2 regions of the Frigoribacterium sp. R86507 genome follow, and region 2 is predicted to be linked to the other one. Evidence: predicted binding sites of a transcription regulator. Region 2 holds the regulator's gene; the other holds the start of a gene.

Region 1 (6,667 bases), 630 kb from region 2:
TCACCCCGCACGGGTGCATAGAGATGTGCCGGGGCAGACGGTCGAGCCGTTCGCTGAGGTCGACGAGCAGGTCGATCTGGTCGTTGCTGCGGGCCAGCTCGGCGATCTCGCGCAGTTCGGGTTTCTCGGCCATCGCGGTGCGCAGGTCACGGGCGTTCGACCGCCAGACGTTCTTGGCCACGAGGTCGATCTGCTCGTCGTCGAGCCCCAGTGCGAGACCGGCGTCGCGCACTGCACCGCGCCCGCGGTACGTCGACTGCATCGACATGAGCGTGACCCGGTTGCTGCCGTACCGGTCGAAGATCGCCCGGTAGACCTCGTGCCGCCGGGCCGCCTCGACGTCGATGTCGATGTCGGGCAGGGTCTCGCGCTTGTTGCCGAGGAACCGTTCGAACAGCAGGTCGTGCTCGATCGGGTCGACGTTCGAGATGCGCAGCAGGTAGGTGACGAGGCTGCCGGCACCGGAACCCCGCGCCGCGTTGCGCACCCGCAGGTCGCGCATCAGCGCCGAGACGTCGGCCACGGTGAGGAAGTACCCGGCGAAGCCGAACCCGGTGATGATGCCGAGTTCGTAGCGCATGCGGTCTTCGACCTTGTCGCGCAGGGCCCGGTCGGCGTCGCCGAAGCGTTCGGTGACACCGGCCTGGGCCTGCCGGAACAGCGCCTGGTCGGGGTCACCGTCGACGCCGATCGCGCTGAGCTCGGGCACCTTCGGGCGGCCCCAGCCGAGGTCGGCGACGGGGTCGAGGCGGCACCGATCGGCCAGGCGCTCGGTCGCGGCGAGCATCTCGTCGCCGGCGCTGCGGGGCAACGACGAGGCGTCGCTCACCAGACGGGCCAGCCGGCGCATGTCGGCGGGGCCCTTGAGGTACGCCTGGGCGTTCGGCTGCGGCCGGAACGAGCCGAGGGCGGCCAGGTGGCCGGCCGAGTCGAGCACGTCGGCCGTGACGGCCTCGTCGGGGTCGAGGTACCGCACGGCGTTCGTGAGCACGGCGGGCACCCCGACGTGGTCCGCGAGCTCGAGCATGCGTGCCGCGTGCCGGATGCTACGGCTCTCGCCCGGCTCGGTCAGATGGCAGACCACCTCGACCACCACCCCGCCCGGCAGCGTCGCCGCCCAGTCGGCGAGGGACGCCGCGGCTTCGCTGTGTCGACCCGCCTGGACCAGCCGACCCACGTCGGAGTCGGGCCCCAGCAGCACGGTCGCCGCCGGCTCGGTCTCGCCCTGGACGAAGCCCCGCACCCGGGACCGGGCGATGGTCGCCACGCTGTTGGCACTTCCGCTGGCGCGACGGGTGGCCCGACCGTGCGACGCGCTGATCAGCCGACACAGCGCCGCCCACCCCGCCTTCGCCGGCCCGCCGCCCCGCGCCCCGTGCGCCAGCACCACGATGCGGTCGACCCCGCCGGCCGCACCGCCGCCTCCGTCGGGACCCCCGCCGTCCGCACCACCGCCCACGACCCCCTCGCGGTCGTCCCGGCAGCCCAGCTCGACCCCGACGATCGGGTCGACGCCCGCCGTCCGACAGGCCCCGACGTGCCGGATCGCCCCATACAGCCCGTCACGGTCGGTGATCGCCGCCGCGTCGGCACCCGCCGCGACGGCGGCGTCGACGAGCGCCTTCGGGTGCGCCGTGCCGTGGTGGGCGCTGAACGCCGACGCGACGCGCAGGTGGGTGAAGCTCATGGTCGGTACCTCGGGCTGCTGAACCCCCGGCCGGGTCGTTCGAACAGGTGTTCGACCAGTGTACGTCGCTCCGATCGTGCCGTCCCACCGCCGGGCCCACCCGCGGCGTCGCGTGGCCTGTCATCATCGGGGCATGCCCGATCGACGCCCCACTCCGCCCGATCGCCGGGCCGCCCTGCGTCGTGACGCCCGCACCGCGACCCACTGGACACGCGTCCTGCTGGCCCAGCCGCGCCTCCTGCTCGCCGTGAAGACGGCGCTCGCCGCGGCCCTCGCCTACTGGATCGCGCCGCGGGTGCCCGGCGTCGCGGCCGACTACCCCTACTACGCGCCGCTCGGCGCCGTGATCGCGATGTACCCGACGATCAAGAGCTCGCTCCGCCAGGGGCTCCAGGTGCTCCTCGGCCTGGTCGTCGGCATCGGCCTCGCCACGGCGGTCTTCGCGCTGCAGGACGGACAGCCCGGGGTGCTCGCCGTGGCACTCGTCGTCGGGGTCGGCGTGCTCGTGGCGGGCATCCGCTGGCTCGGTGCCGGACGCGACTGGGTGCTGACGGCCGGGCTCTTCGTCCTGCTGCTCGGCGGCGCGAACGCCGAGGCGTACTCGCTGGGCTACATCGTCCAGATCGGGGTCGGCGTCGTCATCGGCGTCGTGGTCAACCTGGTGCTCGTGCCGCCGCTCTACGCCTCGCGCGCCGAGGCCCGCCTCACCCGGGTGAAGGACTCCCTCGCCGACCGGGCCGACGAGATCGCCGGCGTCTTCGAGACGCCCTGGCCCCTCGAGGACGACGAGTGGGAGCGACGCGTGGGCGTCCTGCCGAGCACCCTCCGCCGCGTGCGCGAGACCGTCGCGTACGCGGACGAGTCCCGGCACATGAACCCGCGGTGGATGCTCCGCCGCCGCGACCTCGGGCAGGAGTACGCCGACCTCGCCACGTACGAGCGCGTCTCGTTCCACCTGCAGGACGTCGCCGAGGTCTCGGGCATCCTCGGCCGTCGGATCGGCCGCCAGATCGGCATGCCCGACGACCTCGCGCCCGACGTCGCCCATGCCGTGCACGGCGTCGCCACCGTGATCCGGCGCCACGGGGCCGAGGACATCGACGCGTTCACCGACGCCCGGCGCCGCGTCGCCGACCTCTGGGACGCCGTCGACCGCCATCGCGACCGTCCGACCACCGACACGAGCGGCGGCGTCTCCATCGCCGTCTCGCTCGGGCGCATCATCGCCGCGCTCGACCCCGACGACACCACGGCACCCCGCCCCGAGGACGACGCCGCCGAGGAGGCGCGCGCGGCGGACGACGACGACACCGGCGGCCGGGTGGGCGGCACCGACAGCACGGGGCCGGTCGACGACGACAGCGCGCCCCGCGACACCGCCCCGCACGACACCGTGCAGGACGGCGACGCCGACCCTGCCCGCTGACCCCGATACGGCGCTCACCCCCGGGGAGCAGTACGGTTGACCGGGCACCGGCGCCGAGACGCGACCCGTGCCCTCCGCGGCCGGGGCGGTCGACGGGAATGCCCGTCCCCCCTGTGCGTTGACACCCGTGGCCCCGAGAACCCCCGCCGCCTGATCGACCAGCGACGACACGATCGCCGCCCTCCCACGAAAGCTGCACTGTGACAGACACCACCACCCTCATCATCCTCGGAGCCAGCGGAGACCTCACCGAGCGTCTGCTGCTCCCCGGCCTCGCGAGCCTGCTCAAGAGCGACCGCGGCGTCGACGTCCAGCTCATCGGCACCGGCCGCAGCGAGCGCAGCCCCGAAGAATGGGACGACGTCGTCAAGACCGCCTTCAACGGCGACGCCGGCAGCGACCTCGCCAAGAAGACGCTGGCGTCGAGCCGGTACATCCAGGGCGACCCGACCACGGTCGAGCACCTGAAGGCCCTGTTCGAGGCCAGCGAGGGCACCCCGGTGATGTACTTCGCCCTGCCGCCCGCGATCAGCACCAAGGTGATCCAGGCGCTCGCCGAGATCGACCTGCCCGACGGCCTGCGTCTCGCGCTCGAGAAGCCGTTCGGCTCGGACGAAGAGAGCGCTCGCGAGCTGAACGCCGAGCTGCTCAAGATCGTCCCCGAAGAGCGCATCCACCGCACCGACCACTTCCTCGGTCGCGCCACGGTCCTCAACATGATCGGCCTGCGCTTCGCCAACCGCCTGTTCGAGCCGGTCTGGAACAGCGAGAACATCGAGAAGGTCGAGATCTTCTACGACGAGGTCCTCGGCCTCGAGGGTCGCGCCCAGTACTACGACAAGGCCGGCGCGCTGATCGACATGATCCAGAGCCACCTGCTGCAGGTGCTCGCCGTCATCGCGATGGACGCCCCGTCGAGCATCGACTCGGTCGAGCTGCGCAGCGAGATCGCGCGCGTCCTGCGGGCCACGTGGGTCAAGGACGCCGACCCGGTCGCCTCGAGCCGTCGTGCCCAGTACGCGGCCGGCACCATCGACGGCAAGGACGTCCCCGCGTACGCCGACGAGGACGGTGTCGACAACGACCGTCAGACCGAGACCCTCGCCGAGGTCGAGTTCGAGGTCAAGACCCGCCGCTGGGCCGGCGTGCCGTTCATCCTGCGCTCGGGCAAGGGCATGACCAAGATCCGCAAAGAGGTGCTCATCACCTTCAAGCCGGTCCCGGCGCTCCCCGAGGGCCTCAACGGCTCGTCGACGCCCGACACGCTGCGCATCGAGATCAGCCCCGAGACGATGGAGCTCGGCGTCACGACCAACGGCTCGGGCAACCCCTTCGACCTCGAGAAGTCGACGATGTCGGTCACCCTGGGCAAGCCCGAGCTCACGCCCTACGGCGAGGTGCTGAGCGGCATCTTCCACGACGACCCGACGCTCTCGATCCGTGGCGACGTGGCCGAGCGCTGCTGGGCGATCGTCGCTCCGGTCATCGAGGCCTGGAAGGCCGACCAGGTGCCCCTCGACACCTACGCCGCCGGTTCGACCGGCCCGAAGGACTGGCCCGCCTGATCCTCCGCCTCACCGTCCACGGCCGCCCCGCTCGTCAGAGCAGGGCGGCCGTCGTCGTGTCGGGCACCTACGCCGTCGTCGTCGCGGCCTTCGCGCGCGAGATCGCGTCCGCGGCGCGCACCAGGGCCAGGTGCGAGAGCGCCTGCGGGGTGTTGCCGACGTGTCGTCCCGTGGCGACCTCGATCTCCTCCGAGAGCATGCCGACGTCGTTGCAGTAGCCGACCAGGCGGTCCATCAGGGTGACGGCGTCGTCGACGCGTCCCGAGGCGGCGTACTGCTCGGCCAGCCAGAACGAGCAGGTCAGGAAGGGGTTCTCGGCTCCGTCGAGGCCGTCGACGCCGCTCTCGGTGCGGTAGCGCATGAGCAGGCCGTCCTGCAGCAGGTCGTGCTCGATGGCGGCGACGGTGCCGAGCATGCGGGGGTCGTCGGCGGCGACGAAGCCGACCTGCGACAGCTGCAGCAGGGACGCGTCGACCTCGGTCGTGCCGTAGTGCTGGGTGAAGGAGGCGCGGTCGGCGTTCCAGCCGTGGGTCTCGATCTCGGCGCGCACCTCGTCGCGCAGACTGCGCCAGCGGTCGAGCGGGCCGTCGAGGTCGAACTGCTCGACCCCTTGGATCGCACGGTCGAGGGCGGCCCAGATCATCACTCGCGAGTGCGTGAAGTGCTGCAGCTCGCCCCGGATCTCCCAGATGCCGTTGTCGGGCCGGGTCCAGTTGTCCTCGACGTACTGCATGAGGGCACGCTGCAGGGGCCACGAGTACTCGCTCTCCTCGACGCCGAGCAGACGGGCCTCGTGCAGGGCGACCATCACCTCGCCGAAGATGTCGCCCTGGTACTGCTTGTACGCGGCGTTCCCGATGCGCACCGGCGAGGCGCCGTCGTAGCCGGTGAGCTGCTCGAGTTCGCTCTCGTGCAGGTACCGTTCGCCGGCCAGGCCGTACATGATCTGCACGTCCGCGGGGTCTCCGGCGATGGCGCGCAGCAGCCAGCCGCGCCACCGGTCGGCCTCCTCCGCGTAGCCGTGCAGGATGAGCGCCTGCAGCGTCATCGACGCGTCGCGCAGCCACACGTAGCGGTAGTCCCAGTTGCGCGAGCCGCCGAACTGCTCGGGCAGGCTCGTGGTCGCGGCGGCGACGATGCCTCCGGTGTCCTCGTTGGTCAGGGCCCGCAGGATCAGCAGCGATCGGTGCACCTCGCGGGTGTAGACCTCGGGTGCCGAGCACCGTGACGACCAGTCCTGCCACCAGGTGACGGTCTCGTCGATGCGCGCGGACACGTCCACGGCGGTCGGCGGTTCGCGGTGCGACGGGTACCAGGTGAGGCTGAGGTCGACCGTCTCGCCGGCGGGGACGTCGAACGTGGCCTCGTGCGTGTGGTCGGTGGCCGTGAGCCGGGGGCCCCGGACGACGACGGCGTCGGGCCCGGCCGTGGCGACGAGTGCGGTGCCGTCGCCCTCGGGGACCTGCCGCACCCAGGGGACGGCCGTGCCGTAGCCGAAGCGGATCGCGAGGTCGACGTGCATCGAGACGGTGCCCGAGACGCCGGTCACCCGGCGGACGACGTCGGCCCGCCGATCGCCGTAGGGCATGAGGTCGGTGACCTCGACCACGCCGGTGGGCGTCGTCCAGCGGGTGACGAGCACGAAGGTGTCGTCCACGTAGCGGCGGGTCGAGGTGGCGTCGGCGTCGGCGGGGGCCACGAGCCACCGGCCGGCGTCGTGGTCGCCGAGCAGGGCGCCGAAGGTCGAGGCGGAGTCGAAGCGGGGGAGGCAGAGCCAGTCGATGCTGCCGTCGGAGCCCACGAGGCATCCGGTGTGCAGGTCGCCGATCAGTGCGTAGTTCTCGATGGGCAGGGGCATGCGCTCATCAAACCAGCGCGCCCCCGGTCGGGGTCGGCGTCGCAGGGCCCAGGGCCCAGGGGTCAGCGGTCAGCGTTGCAGCGTCGGGTCGGGCCAGAGCGTCTCGACCTTGGGCTTCTGTCGCCGGGTGC
Region 2 (6,667 bases):
GCGCACAACCGGCCTCTTCCAGCCGCGCGAGGACCGTCCAGAGGTCGCCGCCCTCTTCGGTCCAGCCGCGCGCCGCCAGCGTCGTGCCACGGACGTCGAGCCCGACGGCCACCGCCTCGCCGTACTCGGCGATGACGTGGGCTGCCCACTCGGGGTTCTCGAGGGCCGCCGTGCCCAGGTTGATGCGCTTCACGCCGGTGCTCAGCGCGTCCTCGAGGGACTTGTCGTCGCGGATGCCACCGCTGAGCTCGACGTTGACGCCCTTGACCTGCTTGATGACCTTCTTGATCACGGCACGGTTGTCACCGCGCCCGAAGGCGGCGTCGAGGTCGACCAGGTGCAGCCATTCGGCGCCCTGGCTGGCCCAGTCGTCGGCTGCCGAGACCGGGTCGCCGTAGTTCGTCTCGCTGCCGGCCTCACCCTGGGTCAGGCGCACGGCCTGACCACCCGCCACGTCGACGGCGGGGAACAGGGTCAGGGCGGGGGTGGTGCAGAACTCGCTCATGTCGTCTCTCTCACGGCGCCGGGGCACCGCAGGGTCAGGAGGCGCGATCGGGTCGGTCGCGTCGGGGTCAGAGGGTGCCGAGCCAGTTCGAGAGCAACCGGATGCCCGGCTGCCCCGACTTCTCGGGGTGGAACTGCGTCGCCCAGAGCGGGCCGTTCTCGACGGCGGCGACGAAGCGGCCGCCGTGGTCGGCCCAGGTCACGTGCGGCTCGGTGAAGGGACGGATCACGTCGAGCGACCACTCTTGCGCGGCGTACGAGTGGACGAAGTAGAACCGCTCGTCGGCGACTCCGTCGAACAGCACGCTGCCCTCGGGCACGTCGACGGTGTTCCAGCCCATGTGGGGCAGCACGTCGGCCTGCAGCTCGTCGACCACACCGGGCCACGCCCCGAGGCCACCCGTGCTGTTGCCGCGTTCGACGCCGCCCTCGAAGAAGACCTGCATGCCCACGCAGATGCCCATGACCGGACGCCCGCCGGCCAGCCGCCGGTCGATCAACTCGCCACCGCGCACGGACTCGAGCTGACTCATGACGGCCGAGAACGCCCCGACACCGGGGACGAAGAGGCCGTCGGCCGCCTGCACCCGGGCACGGTCGGCAGTCAACTCGACGTCGGCGCCCGCGAGCTCGAGTGCCTTGACCGCGGAGTGGACGTTGCCGCTGCCGTAGTCGAGGACGACGACTGAAGGACGGGCGCCGGTCACAGGGCACCCTTCGTCGACGGGATGCCGCTGACGCGCGGGTCGGGCTGGACGGCCTGACGGAGCGCCCGGGCGAACGCCTTGAACTCGGCCTCGGCGATGTGGTGCGGATCGCGCCCGCCCAGCACGCGGACGTGCACGGTGATGCCGGCGTGGAAGGTGATCGCCTCGAAGACGTGACGGACCATCGAGCCGGTGAAGTGCCCGCCGATGAGGTGGTACTCGAACCCCTCGGGCTCACCCGTGTGCACGAGGTACGGACGCCCCGACACGTCGACGACAGCCTGCACGAGGGCCTCGTCGAGCGGGACGAGCGCGTCACCGTAGCGCGAGATGCCGGACTTGTCGCCGAGCGCCTGCTTCAGCGCGGTGCCGAACGTGATGCCGATGTCTTCGACCGTGTGGTGCACGTCGATGTGTGTGTCGCCCGTCGCCGCGACGTCGAGGTCGATCAACGAGTGCTTCGAGAGCGCCGTCAGGAGGTGGTCGAAGAACGGGACCGACGAGTCGATCGTCGATCGGCCCGAACCGTCGAGGTCGAGGGCGAGCGTGATGCTCGACTCGCTCGTGGCACGCGAGAGGGAGGCGGTACGGGCGGCACTGGTCGTCTCGGTCACGTCGGTCACGAAGAGAGCCTAATGTCGCGGAGCGCCTTAAGGAACGCGGTGGTCTCGGCCTCGGTGCCCGCACTGACCCTCAGGTGGTTCGGAATGCCGAGGTTGCGGACGATGACACCCCGCTCGAGCAGGCGCTCGAAGACGTCGGTCGGGTCGTCGACCCCTCCGAAGAGGACGAAGTTCGACCAGGTGGGCCACGGCTCGTACCCGAGTTCGGTCAACTCGTGCACGATGCGGTCACGCTGGGCCTTGATGTCGTCGACCATGGCGAGCATCTCGCTCGCGTGCGAGAGCGCCGCGACGGCCGCCGCCTGCGTCAGGGACGAGAGGTGGTACGGGAGGCGCACGAGACGCAGCGCGTCGGCCACGGCCGGGTGCGCGGCCAGGTAGCCGACCCGGGCACCGGCGAACGCGAACGCCTTGCTCATCGTGCGGGACACGACCAGCCGTTCGCGACCTGCCAGCAGGGTCAGTGCCGTCGGCTGATCGGCCGGCATGAACTCGGCGTAGGCCTCGTCGACGAAGACGATGCCGTCCGTGGCGTCGTAGGCAGCCTGGATCGTGGCGAGATCGAGGGGGGTGCCCGTGGGGTTGTTCGGTCCGCAGAAGAAGACGATGTCGGGACGGGAGCGTTCGATCTCGGAGACCGCGGTCTCGGGTGAGATGCGGAACCCCTCGTCACGGCGACCCTCGACCCATCGACTGCCGGTGCCCGTGGCGATGATCGAGTGCATCGAGTAGGTGGGAGGGAACCCCAGGACGGAGCGGCCCGGGCCGCCGAAGGCCTGGAGGAGCTGCTGGATGACCTCGTTGGAGCCGTTCGCCGCCCAGATGTTGTCTCGGGTGAGACCGTGCCCGAGGTAAGCCGCCAGCGAATCACGCAGCGTCGTGAACTCGCGATCGGGATACCGGTTGACGTCGAGGACCGCCCGGGCCACCGATTCGACGATGTCGCGAGCGACGTCTTCGGGAATGGGATGCGTGTTCTCGTTGACGTTGAGAGCGACCGGGACCTTCTTCTGGGGAGCGCCGTACGGCGTCAGTCCCCGGAGATCGTCACGGATGGGTAGGTCGTCGAGACTGAAGGACACCCCACCATCGTACGGGCGGGCCGACGGTGTGTCGGGTCGTTCGCCGTCGCGCAGACGCAACGCCGACGGGCCGGACCGCCCACCTCGCCGGCGACGGTGCTTCAGCGAGCGTACTGAGCGGGGACGGCGAGGCTCTGACCGGCGGAGACCTCGGCGCTCGGAAGGTTGTTGAGCGAGACGAGGTCGGCGATGACGTCGCGCGGATCGGCATCGGGGTCGATCTCTGACGCGACCTGCCAGAGCGTCTCGCCACCGTCGACGGTCACGTGCTGGAACTCGGTGCGACCCGTCGTGTCGGACGCGACGGCGCCGCCTCCGTTGAGGACGAGCGCGCCTGCCACGACGACGAGCGGGACCGCCACGAGCGCGGCGACGACCGCACGACCCCGCCGGGTGATGCGCAGGCGCGTGCGCACGACTCGGGTCGAGTCGACGGGGGACGCAACTGCTGATGCTGAGGTGACGCTCATGAGGTGGTCCTTTCACCTTGGAAGACAGGGGACGAGTTCGTGCCCGGCACTCGGCCGGGAATGCCGGACACGAAGACGTGTTCCGAACATACATTCGATTGCTGACGCTTTCAACCCCTGCGATGGGTAATCCAGGTCGAAATCGATCCGGATCAGAGAGGAAGAACGCGACACACTCGAACATGTGTTTTGTCGACACCGCCTGATCGGATACGGTTTCGATCGGTGGTAGGAGTCAAACAGGGACCACCGACATCGACGGCAGGAGACCCATGAGCGACCCGAAGCGCACCCCGCAGGCGGCCCCCGACGCCCCCCGTCAGCTCGATCCCGGCGTCCTCCCCCGCAAGGAGTTGACGGCGAAGCAAGCGTCGATCCTCGCCGCGATCACCGAGAGCATCGGTCACCGCGGGTATCCCCCGAGCATGCGCGAGATCGGCGACGCCGTCGGCCTCAAGTCCCTGTCGAGCGTCACGCACCAGCTCAACCAGCTCGAACTCGCCGGCAAGATCCGCCGTGACCCGAACCGACCCCGAGCCCTCGAGGTCCTCGTGGATGCCACGGCGCCGACGGCTCCCCCGTCGACCGTCTTCACGACGAGTGACGACGGCGACACGGCTCACGTCCCCATGGTGGGACGGATCGCGGCCGGCATCCCCATCACGGCCGAGCAGCAGATCGAGGACGTGATGCCGCTGCCACGACAACTCGTCGGCAAGGGTGAACTGTTCATGCTGCGGGTGGTCGGAGACTCGATGATCGACGCGGCGATCTGCGACGGGGACTGGGTCGTCGTGCGGCAGCAGCAGGACGCCGAGAACGGTGACATCGTCGCGGCCATGCTCGACGACGAGGCGACCGTCAAGGTGTTCCGCCAGCGAGACGGCCACACCTGGCTGCTTCCCCGGAACAGCGCGTTCGAGCCCATCGTCGGCGACCACGCACAGATCGTCGGCAAGGTCGTCGCCGTCCTGCGGTCGGTCTGACGAACGCACCACCCACTTACGCGCCACCCGGCACACGACGAAGCGCCGACCACCTCGAGGTGGTCGGCGCTTCGTCGTGTGACGACCCGGGGCTCGGCGTCAGCGACCGACGCCCACGGGTGCGACATAGGGCGTGAGCCCGGCGACGTCACTCGGGTAGACCCGGGCGTGGACCCGGGTGCCTTCTTCTTCGTAGTCGGTGCTGACGATGCGTCCGGAGTCGTGCAGGTGCGAGACCACGTCGCCGCGGTCGTACGGCACCAGCAGGTCGAGCTCGATCTCGGGTTCGGGCAGCACGGCCGCGATGCGGGCGAGCAGGTCGTCGATGCCCTCACCCGTCCGAGCCGAGACGAAGACCGCCGTCGGTTCGAGACCGAGCAGGACGAGACGCTGGTCGTCGTCGACGAGGTCGCTCTTGTTGAAGACGACGATCTCGGCGATGTCGCGACCGTCGACCTCGGCGATGACGTCCCGGACGGTCGCGAGCTGAGCGGCAGGGTCGGGGTGCGACCCGTCGACGACGTGCACGATGACGTCGGATGCCTCGACCTCTTCGAGCGTCGACCGGAACGCCTCGACCAGCTGGTGAGGCAAGTTGCGCACGAATCCGACCGTGTCCGCGTACGTGAAGGGACGACCGTCCGCCGTCACGCTCTTGCGGACCGTCGCGTCGAGGGTGGCGAACAACGCGTTCTCGACCAGGACGCCCGCGCTGGTGAGCCGGTTGAGCAGGCTGGATTTGCCCGCGTTGGTGTAGCCCGCGATGGCGACCGTGGGCACCTCGTTGCGGTCGCGGTTGGCCCGCTTGGCGTCGCGGGCCGGCTTCATCTCTTTGATCTGTTTGCGGAGCCGGGCCATGCGGGTGTGGATGCGGCGCCGGTCGAGCTCGATCTTGGTTTCACCAGGCCCGCGGCTGCCCATTCCGGCACCCGCGCCTCCGACTTGCCCACCGGCCTGGCGCGACATCGACTCGCCCCAACCGCGGAGGCGCGGCAGGAGGTACTCGAGCTGGGCGAGTTCGACCTGCGCCTTGCCCTCGCGGCTCTTGGCGTGCTGGCTGAAGATGTCGAGGATCACGGCGGTGCGGTCGATGACCTTCACCTTGACGACGTCTTCGAGGGCGCGCCGCTGGCTGGGGGCCAGTTCGGTGTCGGCGATGACGGTGTCGGCACCGAGGGCGGCGACCGTCCCCCGGAGCTCTTCGGCTTTGCCCTTGCCCAGGTAGGTGCTCGGGTCGGGATTCGGTCGTCTCTGCAGCAGCCCGTCGAGGACGACGGCACCCGCCGTCTCGGCGAGGGCGGCGAGCTCACGCAGGGAGTTCTCGGCGTCGGACATCGAACCCTGCGAGTACACGCCGATGAGGACGACGTTCTCGAGGCGCAGTTGGCGGTACTCGACCTCGGTGACGTCCTGCAGTTCGGTCGAGAGGCCCGCCACGCGGCGGAGGGCCTGGCGGTCGTCGCGCTCCGACTGGTCGCCGTCGGAGCCGCCGTCGTCGTGGAGCGATCGGGTCTGGATGGCCTGGGCCGGCGAGAAGACGGTGTAACCGGAGGCCCTCTGGGCCGCACGATCGAGGACGCGCGCGACGACGTCGTCGGGCTGGTCGTTCCGCTCGGAGTCAAGCGGTGTCGTGGTGTGGTCTGTCATCGGGGTGATACTAACCCTTTCGGTGTGCGGAGAGCAGGGAACGAACCCCCTGCTGATGTTCGGTAGGTTGGCGAGCATGGCCAGCGACCACTACTTCTCACCCCAGCCCGGCAGCGCGGCCAAGCCCAGGACGATCGACGTCGTCCTCGCGGGCCGTGAGTTGACGTTGACCACGGCCGCGGGAGTGTTCAGCCCGGGTCGCGTCGACCCGGGCACGTCGGTGCTGCTGGCGGGCGCGCCGACGCCGCCGAGGGCGGGCCATCTGCTGGACGTCGGGTGCGGATGGGGCCCCATCACACTGAGCCTCGCGTTGTCGTCACCCGACGCGACGGTCTGGGCCGTCGACGTGAACGAGAGAGTGCTCGACCTCGTGCGCGCGAACGCACGCTCGATCGGCCTCGAGAACGTCAACGCCGTGACCCCCGACGATGTTCCCGCCGACCTGCGCTTCGCGACGATCTGGTCGAATCCGCCGATCCGGGTCGGAAAGGCCGAGCTGCACTCCCTGCTCGAACGGTGGCTCCCCCGACTCGACGTGGGATCGGATGCCTGGCTGGTCGTGCAGAAGAACCTGGGGGCCGACTCCCTGCAGCGCTGGATGAACGAGACCATGGCCGACGTCGTCGACGTGACCCGCGCCTCCACCAG

The links. Region 2 encodes LexA, which represses DNA repair genes until DNA is damaged. Its sites were predicted from a motif close to TCGAACANNTGTTCGA; they were not measured.
Region 1: SJY14_RS10675 (DNA polymerase III subunit alpha) is a predicted target of LexA. The motif match lies at 1,727-1,742, and genes of this name have one in related genera.

The regions. Positions count from the first base shown of each region.
Region 1 is NZ_CP139002.1:2,254,887-2,261,553, reverse strand. Features, by position in the region: gene SJY14_RS10675 (DNA polymerase III subunit alpha) at 1-1,687, opposite strand, end outside; gene SJY14_RS10670 (aromatic acid exporter family protein) at 1,821-3,113, shown strand; gene SJY14_RS10665 (glucose-6-phosphate dehydrogenase) at 3,314-4,678, shown strand; gene SJY14_RS10660 (glycoside hydrolase family 15 protein) at 4,746-6,536, opposite strand; gene pnuC (nicotinamide riboside transporter PnuC) at 6,606-6,667, opposite strand, start outside.
Region 2 is NZ_CP139002.1:1,623,100-1,629,766, reverse strand. Features, by position in the region: gene priA (bifunctional 1-(5-phosphoribosyl)-5-((5-phosphoribosylamino)methylideneamino)imidazole-4-carboxamide isomerase/phosphoribosylanthranilate isomerase PriA) at 1-505, opposite strand, end outside; gene hisH (imidazole glycerol phosphate synthase subunit HisH) at 573-1,211, opposite strand; gene hisB (imidazoleglycerol-phosphate dehydratase HisB) at 1,208-1,825, opposite strand; gene SJY14_RS07760 (histidinol-phosphate transaminase) at 1,831-2,916, opposite strand; gene SJY14_RS07755 (LysM peptidoglycan-binding domain-containing protein) at 3,018-3,386, opposite strand; gene lexA (transcriptional repressor LexA) at 3,659-4,372, shown strand; gene hflX (GTPase HflX) at 4,472-6,019, opposite strand; gene SJY14_RS07740 (class I SAM-dependent methyltransferase) at 6,096-6,667, shown strand, end outside.